DNA from 2 places in the Anaerostipes faecis genome. Region 1 is predicted to be linked to the other one. Evidence: riboswitches for the same ligand, from Rfam matches in the RefSeq annotation. Region 1 holds a riboswitch; the other holds the start of a gene.
The links. Region 1 has a riboswitch for ZMP and ZTP ahead of pflA (pyruvate formate-lyase-activating protein). Riboswitches for the same ligand answer to the same signal wherever they lie in the genome.
Positions count from the first base shown of each region.

Region 2: it holds a riboswitch for ZMP and ZTP, as region 1 does, so the genes downstream of both, QGT46_RS06945 (IMP cyclohydrolase) here and pflA (pyruvate formate-lyase-activating protein) in region 1, are expected to answer to the same signal.

Region 1 is NZ_CAJSYK010000003.1:160,628-166,441, reverse strand. It holds partial or broken gene QGT46_RS17215 (ABC-F family ATP-binding cassette domain-containing protein) at 1-19, opposite strand, end outside; gene pflB (formate C-acetyltransferase) at 278-2,509, opposite strand; gene pflA (pyruvate formate-lyase-activating protein) at 2,503-3,228, opposite strand; ZMP/ZTP riboswitch at 3,424-3,508, opposite strand; gene spoIIR (stage II sporulation protein R) at 3,676-4,278, shown strand; gene QGT46_RS04120 (class I SAM-dependent methyltransferase) at 5,143-5,760, opposite strand; gene QGT46_RS04115 (AEC family transporter) at 5,814-5,814, opposite strand, start outside.
Region 2 is NZ_CAJSYK010000007.1:125,810-131,623, forward strand. It holds gene sigE (RNA polymerase sporulation sigma factor SigE) at 1-321, shown strand, start outside; gene QGT46_RS06935 (GH25 family lysozyme) at 498-1,916, shown strand; gene QGT46_RS06940 (methylglyoxal synthase) at 1,998-2,357, shown strand; ZMP/ZTP riboswitch at 2,415-2,494, shown strand; gene QGT46_RS06945 (IMP cyclohydrolase) at 2,611-3,324, shown strand; gene QGT46_RS06950 (phosphoribosylaminoimidazolecarboxamide formyltransferase) at 3,334-4,512, shown strand; gene QGT46_RS06955 (MerR family transcriptional regulator) at 4,649-5,200, opposite strand; gene QGT46_RS06960 (TIGR03915 family putative DNA repair protein) at 5,268-5,814, opposite strand, start outside.

The sequences.
Region 1 (5,814 bases):
AAAAATCTGAGATCGTTATCCTTTCCTATCATATAAAAAGACAGAAGACAAAATACATTACTGTATCTGCCTTCTGCCGTATCTTAGAGTCGGTGTATTATAAAACAACAAAAGGCCGCGGACAAAACATTGTCCGCAGCCTTATAGCATGGGATTTTTCGGGAAAACGGGTATCCAAATAAGAACTGCTCATGCAGCCGCAGATGATTCTTGATTCGGATCTGTCTCCCGATGAAATCTTAAAGCGGGCAGGTGCCGCCATACTCTGCAAAATGTCCTACATCCCTTCGTGGAATGTTCGTCTCACAACTTCTTCCTGCTGTTCTCTGGAAAGCTTATTAAAGTTTACTGCATATCCGGAAACACGGATCGTCAGTGTCGGATATTTGTCCGGATGTTCCATGGCATCAATCAATGTCTCGCGGTTGAATACGTTGACATTCAGGTGATGAGCGCCCTGTACAAAGTAACCGTCCAGGATATTTGCAAGATTTTCTTCTCTCTGGCCCTGATCTTTTCCTAAGGCCTCCGGTACAATGGAGAAGGTGTTGGAAACACCATCCTGGCATACGTCGCGGTAAGGGATCTTGGCTACGGAATTTAGAGAAGCCAGAGCGCCGCTGTTGTCCCGTCCGTGCATTGGGTTTGCACCAGGAGCAAGAGGCTCTCCTAATTTTCTTCCGTCCGGTGTGGAGCCCGTTTTCTTTCCATACATAACATTGGATGTGATGGTAAGCGCAGATAATGTATGGATGGCATTTCTATAGATCGGATGTTTCTTTAATTCCTCAGAGAATAAAGTGACAGTGTTGACGGCCAAGTCGTCTGCCCGGTCATCGTCATTGCCGTATTTCGGGAAGTCTCCTTCAGTCTCAAAATCTACAGCCACACCGTTTTCATTGCGGACCGGTTTTACAGTGGCATATTTGATCGCTGATAAGGAGTCTGCCGCGATGGAAAGACCTGCCACGCCGTATGCTGCAATACGCTCCATATTGGTATCGTGCAGTGCGAACTGGCTCGCCTCGTAGGCATATTTGTCATGCATATAATGGATGATATTTACTGTGTCAACGTATAATTCGGCCACATAAGAAAGAACCTTTTTGTAGTTTGCCCAAACTTTTTCGTAGTCCAATACTTCATCGGTGATCGGCTCGATGCCCGGAATGACTTCAATGCCCTTTTTCTCATCGATGCCGCCGTTGATTGCATACAGCAGGGATTTGGCAAGGTTACAGCGCGCTCCGAACAGCTGGGTCTGTTTTCCGACTTTCATAGCAGACACACAGCAGGCGATAGCATAATCATCTCCGTAAATCGGTCTCATGACATCGTCATTTTCATACTGGATAGAGTCTGTGTCAATGGAAACTTTGGAGCAGAACTTCTTGAAGTTCGCCGGAAGCTTTTCAGACCAGAGGACAGTCAGGTTCGGCTCCGGAGCTGTTCCCAAATTATAAAGAGTATGGAGATAACGGAAAGAAGTCTTTGTTACAAGCGGTTTGCTGTTGATTCCGATGCCGCCGATGGACTCTGTGATCCAGGTAGGGTCTCCTCCGAATAATTCATCGTACTCCGGTGTCCTTAAATGTCTTACAAGACGAAGCTTGATGATAAACTGGTCGATCAGTTCCTGGGCGTCTTTCTCCGTCAGAACGCCGTTTTCCAGGTCGCGCTGAATATAAATATCAAGGAAAGTGGAAGTACGTCCGAGGGATGTAGCCGCACCGTTGTTTTCTTTTACACCGGCAAGGTAAGCCATATATACGGCCTGAACAGCCTCTTTGGCGTTGGATGCGGGTTTAGAGATATCCACTCCGTAGGAAGCAGCCATTTCTTTGATCGCTCCTAAAGCACGGATCTGCTCGGATACTTCCTCTCTTGCACGGATGCGGTCTTCGCTCATCGGTCCGTCTAAGGCATCCAGATCACGTTTCTTTTCTTCAACGAGATAATCAATTCCATAGAGGGCGGCACGGCGGTAGTCTCCGATTACACGTCCTCGTCCGTATGCATCCGGAAGCCCTGTCAAAAGACCGGCAGTCCTTGCAAGTCTTGTGCGCTGCGGATAAGCATCAAAGACACCTTCGTTGTGTGTCTTGCGGTATTCATTGAAGTGACGGTCAATTTCCGGATTCAGCTTGTATCCGTACTGCTCCAGAGAAGAATGGGCCATTCTCTTTCCGCCGTATAAGTTTACGATACGTTTTAACGGAGCATCTGTCTGAAGACCGACGATGACTTCATTTTCTTTGTCGATATATCCGGGAGCAAAGTTTGTGATGCCGGAGATGATGTCAGTTTCTACATCTAAAACTCCGCCTTTTTTTGTTTCTTCGGAAAGCAGTTCTTCGCATTTGTTCCACACTTTTTCCGTTTTTTCTGAAACACCTGCCAGGAAAGAGTCATCGCCCTCATATAACGTATAATTTTTCTGTATAAAGTCCCTTACGTTGGTTTCCTTTGTCCATTTTCCATCTTTAAAGCCATTCCATTCTTTTAACATTGTTTTCCTCCATATTGATCAAAATAGGTTTCCTGAAGTTGTTTGGTACGTTCCTTGTCCATTGCCGGAACTCCTTTGAGTGGGTAAGAAAGATTCATTACCTCATATTTGTTGGCACCGAGCAGATGATAGGGAAGAAGCTCTACCTTTTCTACGTTTGGTATGCGGTCTATGTATTCCTTTAATTCCTGCATGTGCTCTTCGCTGTCTGTAAGTCCCGGAACTACGACATGGCGGATCCATAGTTTCGTGCTGTTCCGTTCCAATGCCTTTAGAAATTCGTTGAACCGCTCCATCGGTCTTCCTGTCATAGACTCGTAAGCCAGTTCGGTTATTTCTTTGAGGTCTAAAAGTACCAGATTCGTGTAAGAGAGGATCTCATCATAATCTCCCTGTCCGAAGCCTGCGGTGTCAATGCACGTATGGATACCTTCCTGTCTGCAGAGTTTCAGGGTCTTAAGCAAAAACTCCGGCTGCATCAGCGGCTCTCCGCCCGAAAAGGTCACTCCGCCGTTCTGTTTAAAGTACGGCTTAAAGCGGGAAATCTTTTTCACCAGTGCCTCCGGAGTTATCTCTTCACCGCCCTGAAACTCCCAGGTGTCGGGGTTATGGCAGAACTTACACCGAAGGGCACAGCCCTGGAAAAAGACTACGCTGCGGATGCCCGGGCCGTCCACTAATCCCATGGATTCCATGGAATGGATGTGTCCAACAATCATAGGAACCTCCTGTAAAAATGTTGATTGGCTGCCTGGGATACGAGTATAAGCGGTTTATGGAAGGACAAAGTAGGCAAGCCCACACCTCATCTCCCCAACACCCCACTCTTTGAGGGGCTTGACAACTTTGCGTGTCAGATGCGATTTGCCAAAAGCAAATAATTTCCTTTGAAATAAAAAAAGCCGCACGTCCAGGCAGAGTGCCCAGACGGTCGGCTAAAAATTCATTGTCATACTTCCTGTGGTAAACTCCACTTGTCCGTCAGTCATATGACTTATGTCTTTAAAATACTATACCTGGCACCGGAATGTCAACCCCGGAATCGAAATATTTAATGTAAAATTTTTAGCCGGCTCCATCATAACCTGGATGCTTCTGCCTGTCTACCGGGTATCTGATAAAAGTTTTCATGTTTAAAATTCAGAAAATCCGGGCATGTTCATAGTATGAAGAAGAAATCAAACATCTGGATGTTTTTCCTTGCCGCCGCAGTGATCTTCTCTGTGGTCTGGGCAAAAGAGGAAGACGACAAAGCGGATCAGAAAATAAAACAGGGAGTCGTGCGGTTCCATATACGGGCAAATAGTAACAGCAGGAAAGACCAGGCAGAGAAACTCCTGGTCAGGGATCAGGTAGTGGCATATCTGAAGCCCTGTATGGAGCAGGCCAAAACAAAAGAAGATGCAAAGAGAATCCTTGACAGCAGGAAAAAGGATATTGCCAAAGTGGCAAAGGCCACGCTGCAAAAGAGGGGAAGGGATCTTCCGGTCAAAGTCTATCTGACCAGAGAGAAGTTTCCCGAAAAAGACTATGGCAGCTACGTATTTCCCGAGGGAACCTACGATGCACTGAGAATTGATCTCGGAAATGCCAGTGGACATAATTGGTGGTGTGTCATGTTTCCGGACCTTTGCATTACCAAAGAGAGTGAAGCGGCAAAAGACGAAAATACCAGAAAAAAACTGGAGCAGCAGGTAGGAAAAAAAGGAGTGAAAAAGCTGGAAAGGAAGAAGGAGAAGCTGCCCTGGTTTTTGAAATGGCTGGAGTAGAGAGGTAATATTTACTAAATAAATATATAAAAAGTTAACTACTTTTTTCGTTGATATTTGTTGTAAAAACAGGTATAATAAAGTTACAAAAGTTTTAAAAATTTATAATAATACATTTTATTTCCAACACGGCTGAGAGGGGCAGAAAGTGAAGGAGATGGTATGGATGAAAAAGATTTCAAAGAGGCATACGGTATGGTAGATCAATTATTTTTATAGGTCTCTGCTGCTCATAACAGCAGGGATTCTGATGCTTTTGGCCTTCCTGCTGCTCCTCCGGTAACTGCAGACGATTACATATCAAAATACAAAGAGGGAATTTTACAGGTGTATTCTGTAAACTTTCCTCTTTTATTTCATTTCATAGGAAAGTTCTATGACCTTCCCTATGAAATAAAAACGCTCCGTGGGTTGTGCACAGATGCGTAAGGAAATTATTTGCCTGCGGCAAATTGCATCTGGCACGCAAAGTTGTCAAGCACCTCAAAGAGTGAGAGGCTGGGGAGATGAGGTGTGGGCTTGCCCACTTTGTCCTTTCTCTGTGAGAAAGCAAAAAACATAAAGAGTGCACTATCTGGGAACCATAAAAACAAATGATGAAACAGGCACAACTTTTATGCTGCCCAAAACGTCTAATTATTAAATACGGATGTAAGGAGAATCTACAAATGAAGAAAAAAATAAAAAAAGATAAACTAAAAGAAATGAAGGATTTTTACCGTTCAGTCCTGCTGATTTCACTTGGCATCACTATGATCCTGATCTTCCAGGCAATGCTCATGTAGACAGAAAATCATGGACGATTCAGCTGATGAAAAAGACACGCCGCTAAAGCGTGTCTTGCGGTATGTATGTTTGGACTGCTTAATCCTCAGGCAAAGGTTTCTTTGCAGAGATCAACAGCAGTTTTTTCAGCTTATGTACACGAAACTTTGTGAGTCCCGCTGCCTTGAACATGCCAAGAATTTCATGAGTGGACGGCCGTTTCACCTTACAGGAAGGAAGAAGCCTGTCCGCCACGTTGCCGGTGATTCTTATTACCTCCGGGAATGCAACGACACCGATGTAAAGCCTTCCGCCAGGAGTCAGGAGATCGGCCGCTTTCTGAATGAACTCCGCCTGGTCGGGGAAGTGATGGAATGCGCTGCACACAGTTATGATGCGAAATGTATTGTCCTCAAAATCCAGGTCATCGCTGCTGCCTACCTGGAAATGCAGGTCGGGATAATCTTCACTGGCCCTGCGGATCATCTCTCCGGAGATGTCGACTCCATATCCTTCAGCGTTTCTCCAGCGTGTGAGTCCGGCGAGCAGCGCTCCGGTCCCGCATCCCACATCCAGAATTTTATCATTGTCGCGGACACATATCTTTTTGATCATCTCCTGTTCCAGAGAAGCCGCCATCTTACCGCTGATGGTCTTTTCATAATTTTCAGCCTTTTTATCGTAAATTTTTGCAGAACGTTCTTTTACATTTTTCATAGGTACGTCCTCTCTTTCTTCATCTTACTCTATTATTCTTTACAATGATTATAT
Region 2 (5,814 bases), on a different contig from region 1:
ATCGATGAACCACTGAACGTGGATTGGGACGGAAATGAACTTCTGCTTTCGGATATCCTCGGAACAGACGAGGATATTATTTACAGGGACCTGGAGCATGAGGTGGACAGGAAGCTTTTGCTGAATGCCATGAAAATCCTCTCTGACCGGGAGAGAAATATCATTGAGCTGAGATTCGGCATTAACCAGAAGGACGGGGAGGAGAAAACACAGAAAGAGGTTGCCGATTTAATGGGAATCTCCCAGTCTTACATATCCAGATTGGAAAAGAAGATTATTAAAAGATTAAAGAGAGAGATGTCCCGGATGGGATGTGTCTGATCAGTGTAAGAGAGAAAGCCGCATGGGAAAAATCCTGATGCGGTTTTTTCATTTCATAGGAAAGTTCTACGACCTTGTGTTACACGAATACAGATGGAAAAATTTCCTTTGTAATCGGGCTTTGAAAATGAGGGGAATAATGTTATACTACTGATAAAGTGAAAAGGAGAAGACAAGTGAGAGTAAAGGGGATAAAGAATAAACTTGCAGTATTTGTTTCAGTAATCGTATTGGCTACTGGATTTTTTTACGTCAGCTGTGCTTCTGTTTTTGCAGAAGAAAAAAGTGCGGAAGAAAATGATCCGGCCAACAGTTGGCGGTTCAAAGATGGAAAACCGGTAAAACAGCAGGAGCCAATAGGTCCATCCATATCAGCCAGAGGAGCCAGAGCAGTTTCAAATGCATGGAAAAATGTAAACGGAGTGTTTTTGAATTCTTTGGGAGATCCAATTCCAAATGCCACTGCAAAGGGAATTGATGTGAGCAAATGGAACGGCAAAATTGACTGGAATAAAGTCAAAGCAGACGGAATTGACTATGCGATTATAAGAGTTGGATATGGTGAAAATTTAAAGAGCCAGGACGATCCCACATGGGCATATAATTCATCTGAATGTGAGAGAATTGGGATGCCTTATGGAGTTTACATATATTCGTATGCAACTAATACGACGAAAGCAAAAAGTGAAGCAGAACATGTGATACGCCTGGTCAAGGGTAAGAAGCTTTCCTATCCGATTTATTATGATATGGAAGATGAGGAATTTCAGGGAGGATTGTCAAATCAGAAACTTGGAGAAATTGCCGATACTTTTATAAAGACACTGGGCAGTGCAGGTTATAAGAATGTCGGTGTTTATGCAAATAAATACTGGTTTACTTCACGGCTGACAAGCAGTGTATTTGATAAATATCCAAGATGGGTTGCACAGTATAATTACCGCTGTGATTATACTGGAAATTATCATATGTGGCAGAGTACAGATTCAGGAAAGGTCAGTGGAATCGGTACAAATGCAGATCTGAATTTTAAAATAGGCTCATGGAACGTCAATGCACTGCAAACGGCGGCTGTCTCCTCGGTGAAGCTGAATAAGACAAGCCTGAAGCTCATAAACGGTTCTTCCTATACATTGAAGAAATCAATCGCGCCATCCAATGCTTCCAATAAAACTGTGACATGGACCAGTTCCAATAAAAAAGTGGCAGCTGTCTCTTCCGCGGGAAAAATTACTGCAAAGGGCGTGGGGAAAGCAACGATCACAGCGAAGACATCCAACGGGAAAAAAGCAGTCTGCAAAGTTACTGTCCGGCCCAAGACAAACAAGATTATAAAGCTTAAAAAATCCGGAAAGAAAAGTATTAAGATTACCTGGTCTAAGGTCGGCGGGACTACAAAATATCAGATTTATATGTCCGGGAAAAAGTCCTCCGGATTTAAAAGAATTGCAACCGTATCTGCAAAAAAAGTATCTTATACAAAAGGCAAGCTAAAAAAGAAGAAAAGATATTATTTTAAAATCAGATCGTATCAGACCATAAAGAAAAAGAAAATTTACAGTAAATTTTCCAAAGTAAAATCTCTCAAACGGTGATCTAAAGATATTCCTCTTGTAAAAATGGCTGCTTTAGTGTAGATTAGCCTTACAGTCATTAAACATCAGGAGGATAAAGATATGATAATTGCATTGATCGCACATGACAAGAAAAAAGACGAGATGGTGGAATTTGCAAAGAAGTATAAAGAGACATTAGCAAAATATGACTTGGTCGCAACCGGCACAACCGGAAAACGGGTAGAGGAAGCCACAGGACTTCCGGTGAAGAAATATCTTTCAGGACCGTACGGCGGAGACCAGCAGCTGGGAGGCAGGATTGCAGAGGGAAAGATCGGACTGGTCGTTTTTTTCCGGGACCCACTGACCGCACAGCCTCATGAGCCTGACGTGTCTGCACTGCTTCGTGTCTGTGATGTGCACAAGGTACCGGCAGTCACCAATACTGCGGCTGCAGAACTGATGATTCAGATGTTTTAGCTGTCAGGACTGAGTATTTTGACTTGAAAAATGACAGATCATAGTGTATATTTATTTTGAAAGCTGTGCGACTGGCGGATAGTGGAGAAACCACGGGGAGCACGGCAGCAGAAATGCCGGCCGCCTGGGCAACTTTTATTCAGTATGCCCAGGCGGCCTCTTTTATTACATTGAAAAGGTCTGCGAACCTTTCGTATGGAATAAAAACCTCTCCGCAAAGCTGCACACAGATACAAAAGGAGGATGCAAGGCAATGAAGATGTTGTCATTAGAAAACGAGTTAAAAGGGAATTCATATCCTGGAAGAGGAATTGTGATCGGAAAATCACCAAACGGGGCCTATGCAGTGACTGCATATTTTATCATGGGAAGAAGCGGGAACAGCAGAAACCGTGTGTTTATCGAGGATGGAAAAGGCATCCGGACACAGGCTTTTGATCCATCAAAACTGAGTGACCCGAGCCTTATCATCTATGCTCCGGTTAAGGTACTTGGAAATAAGACGATCGTGACCAACGGAGACCAGACGGATACAATCTACGAACTCATGGATAAACAGCAGACATTTGAACAGGCATTGAGGACGAGAGAGTTTGAGCCGGATGCACCGAATTATACTCCGCGTATTTCAGGCATTATGCATGTGGAAAACGGAACCTACAACTATGCAATGTCTATTTTAAAGAGTAATAACGGCAATCCGGATGCATGCAACCGCTATACATTTGCCTATGAGAATCCGGTAAGCGGAGAGGGACATTTTATCCACACCTATATGCAGGACGGAGATCCGCTTCCAAGTTTTGAGGGAGAGCCTAAATTAATCGGTTTAGACGATGATATTGATGCGTTTACAAACCGTGTATGGGAAAGTCTGAATGAGGACAACAAAGTATCTCTGTTTGTGCGTTATATCGATATCAAAACAGGAGAATATGAAACAAGGATCGTGAACAAGAATCAATAGGAGGAGACCATGAAGGAATTAGAGTTAAAATACGGATGCAATCCAAACCAGAAGCCGTCAAGAATTTACATGGAAGACGGTGAACTGCCGATCAAAGTGTTAAGCGGTAAACCGGGATATATTAATTTCCTTGATGCATTAAACGGCTGGCAGCTGGTGAAGGAACTGAAAAAGGCGACCGGTCTTCCGGCGGCAGCTTCCTTTAAACACGTTTCTCCCGCTGGCGCGGCGGTAGGTCTTCCGATGACCGATGTGGAAAAGAAGATTTACTGGGTAGATGACATGGATATGGAATTTACTCCTCTTGCCAATGCGTATGCCAGGGCGAGAGGTGCCGACCGCATGTCTTCTTTTGGAGATTTCATTTCACTTTCCGATGTGTGTGATGCGGCAACGGCCAAGATTATAAAAAGAGAGGTATCTGACGGAGTGATTGCTCCGGGATACGACGCAGACGCACTTGAAATTTTAAAAGAAAAGAAAAAGGGAAACTACAATGTGATCGAGATCGATCCGGATTATGTGCCGGCTCCGGTAGAGCGCAAAGAAGTGTTTGGTGTTACCTTTGAACAGGGCAGAAATGAACTGAACATTGATAAGGATTTCTTTAACGATATCGTGACGGAGAATAAGGAACTGCCTGATTCTGCCAAAATCGATCTGGCGATTGCAATGATTACATTAAAGTATACCCAGTCTAATTCAGTATGCTACGCAAAGGATGGACAGGCGATCGGCATCGGTGCGGGACAGCAGTCCAGAATTCATTGTACCCGTCTGGCAGGACAGAAAGCCGACAACTGGTATCTGCGTCAGGCTCCGAAAGTCATGGGACTTGAGTTCGTGGACGGCATCCGCCGTGCGGACCGTGACAATGCCATTGACCTGTATATCGGGGACGACTATATGGATGTTCTGGCCGACGGAGCATGGGAAACTATTTTTAAAGTAAAACCGGAAGTGTTCACAAGAGAAGAAAAGCGTGAATGGCTGGATCAGATGACGGGTGTGGCACTTGGATCAGATGCATTTTTCCCGTTTGGCGATAATATCGAACGGGCACACAAAAGCGGCGTTTCTTATGTGGCTGAGCCGGGTGGCTCTATCAGAGACGACCATGTCATTGCAACATGCAATAAATATAATATGGTGATGTGTTTTACGAAAATCCGTTTATTCCATCACTAAAGTATAGCAGGAAGGAGAGGAACCACAATGGTTTTTCTCCTTTCTTAAGCTTATGAATGCGTCTGGCAGTAGATGAGGATTGCTTTGGAAACAAATTTGGCGGTTCCTTCTCCGCCGGCACGGTCTATAGACTTTTTCATTCTGTCATCACAGGTTCGGAGGCCGGATCTTTGTTTATGAGACGGCCGAATTCCGCAAAGTTTGCCATAAACTTTGTATTCATGACCTTCCAGTCCTCCTCTGTATAATCCTGTGTCTTTTGTTCATCTTCGCAGAAAGCATCGGTACCGCCCCAGCTTTTTCTGGCCTCGGATTTATAGCTTTCCAGCGTTTCTTCGTTCAATGTCTGATAATTCAATGATTTCACTCCTAACATTTGAATTACAAGAGCGAAGTCGATCAGATGTTCCAGCCGGTCCTTTTTGATCCTCAAAAGCTGTATCTGCTGATCTAATGCTTTTTGTCGGTCAAAATCCGAACGGTCCAGGATCTCTCTGATGTCTTTTAAAGAGAATTCAAGTTCCCGGAACAGTAAAATATGCTGAAGGCGTTCCAATGCCCGGGTGACGTACAGCCCGTAGCCAGCCTCTGTGACACGGTCGGGACATAAAAGTCCGATCTCGTCATAATAGTGGAAAGTGCGCACACTGACACCGGTTAATCTGCTTACTTCTCTTACTGTTTTCATCCTGGTCTCCTCCTGGTAAATATAGAATAGCCTATCACGCCGCGTGAGAGTCAAGAAATAAAATAGATTACAGGAACTCTGTCATGTGTTTGCGGTACCAGAGTGGCATCATGGTTCTCTGACAGCGGGGATTTTTTCTGGCTTCTACGCCGATAGTCTCGAAAAATACTTTCCAGAGGTCTGTGTAAATATCCGAAATTTCAGAGGTCTTCAGCCGGTTTAACTCATCCTCTGAGAGGGTGGTCATATAGTAGTCCTGATCACAGGGATGGACGACGGCAGTCCATCGGTTATCGTCGATAATCATCCAGTTTTCGGAGGGCATGCGGTCCGTAAACTGGGGAGCCAGGATGGTCAGGACATCACACTTGGGTTCAATATGGGAGATAAGAACATGGTCTATTTCGGAAAAACGCAGAAATTCCCGGAACAGATGGGCTTCATTTAGGACTTTCCGGTCCAGTTCAAACAGATTCATTACAGCAGGCTCCTGCAGCATATTTACAACGGAAGGCCCATAGTGAAAACCATAGATCAGGAACCGGTAGATTATATCCAGTTTTTCTTCCTGAAAAGACATGGCAGCGCGGTATACCATCTGGTAAGCGCGAAAA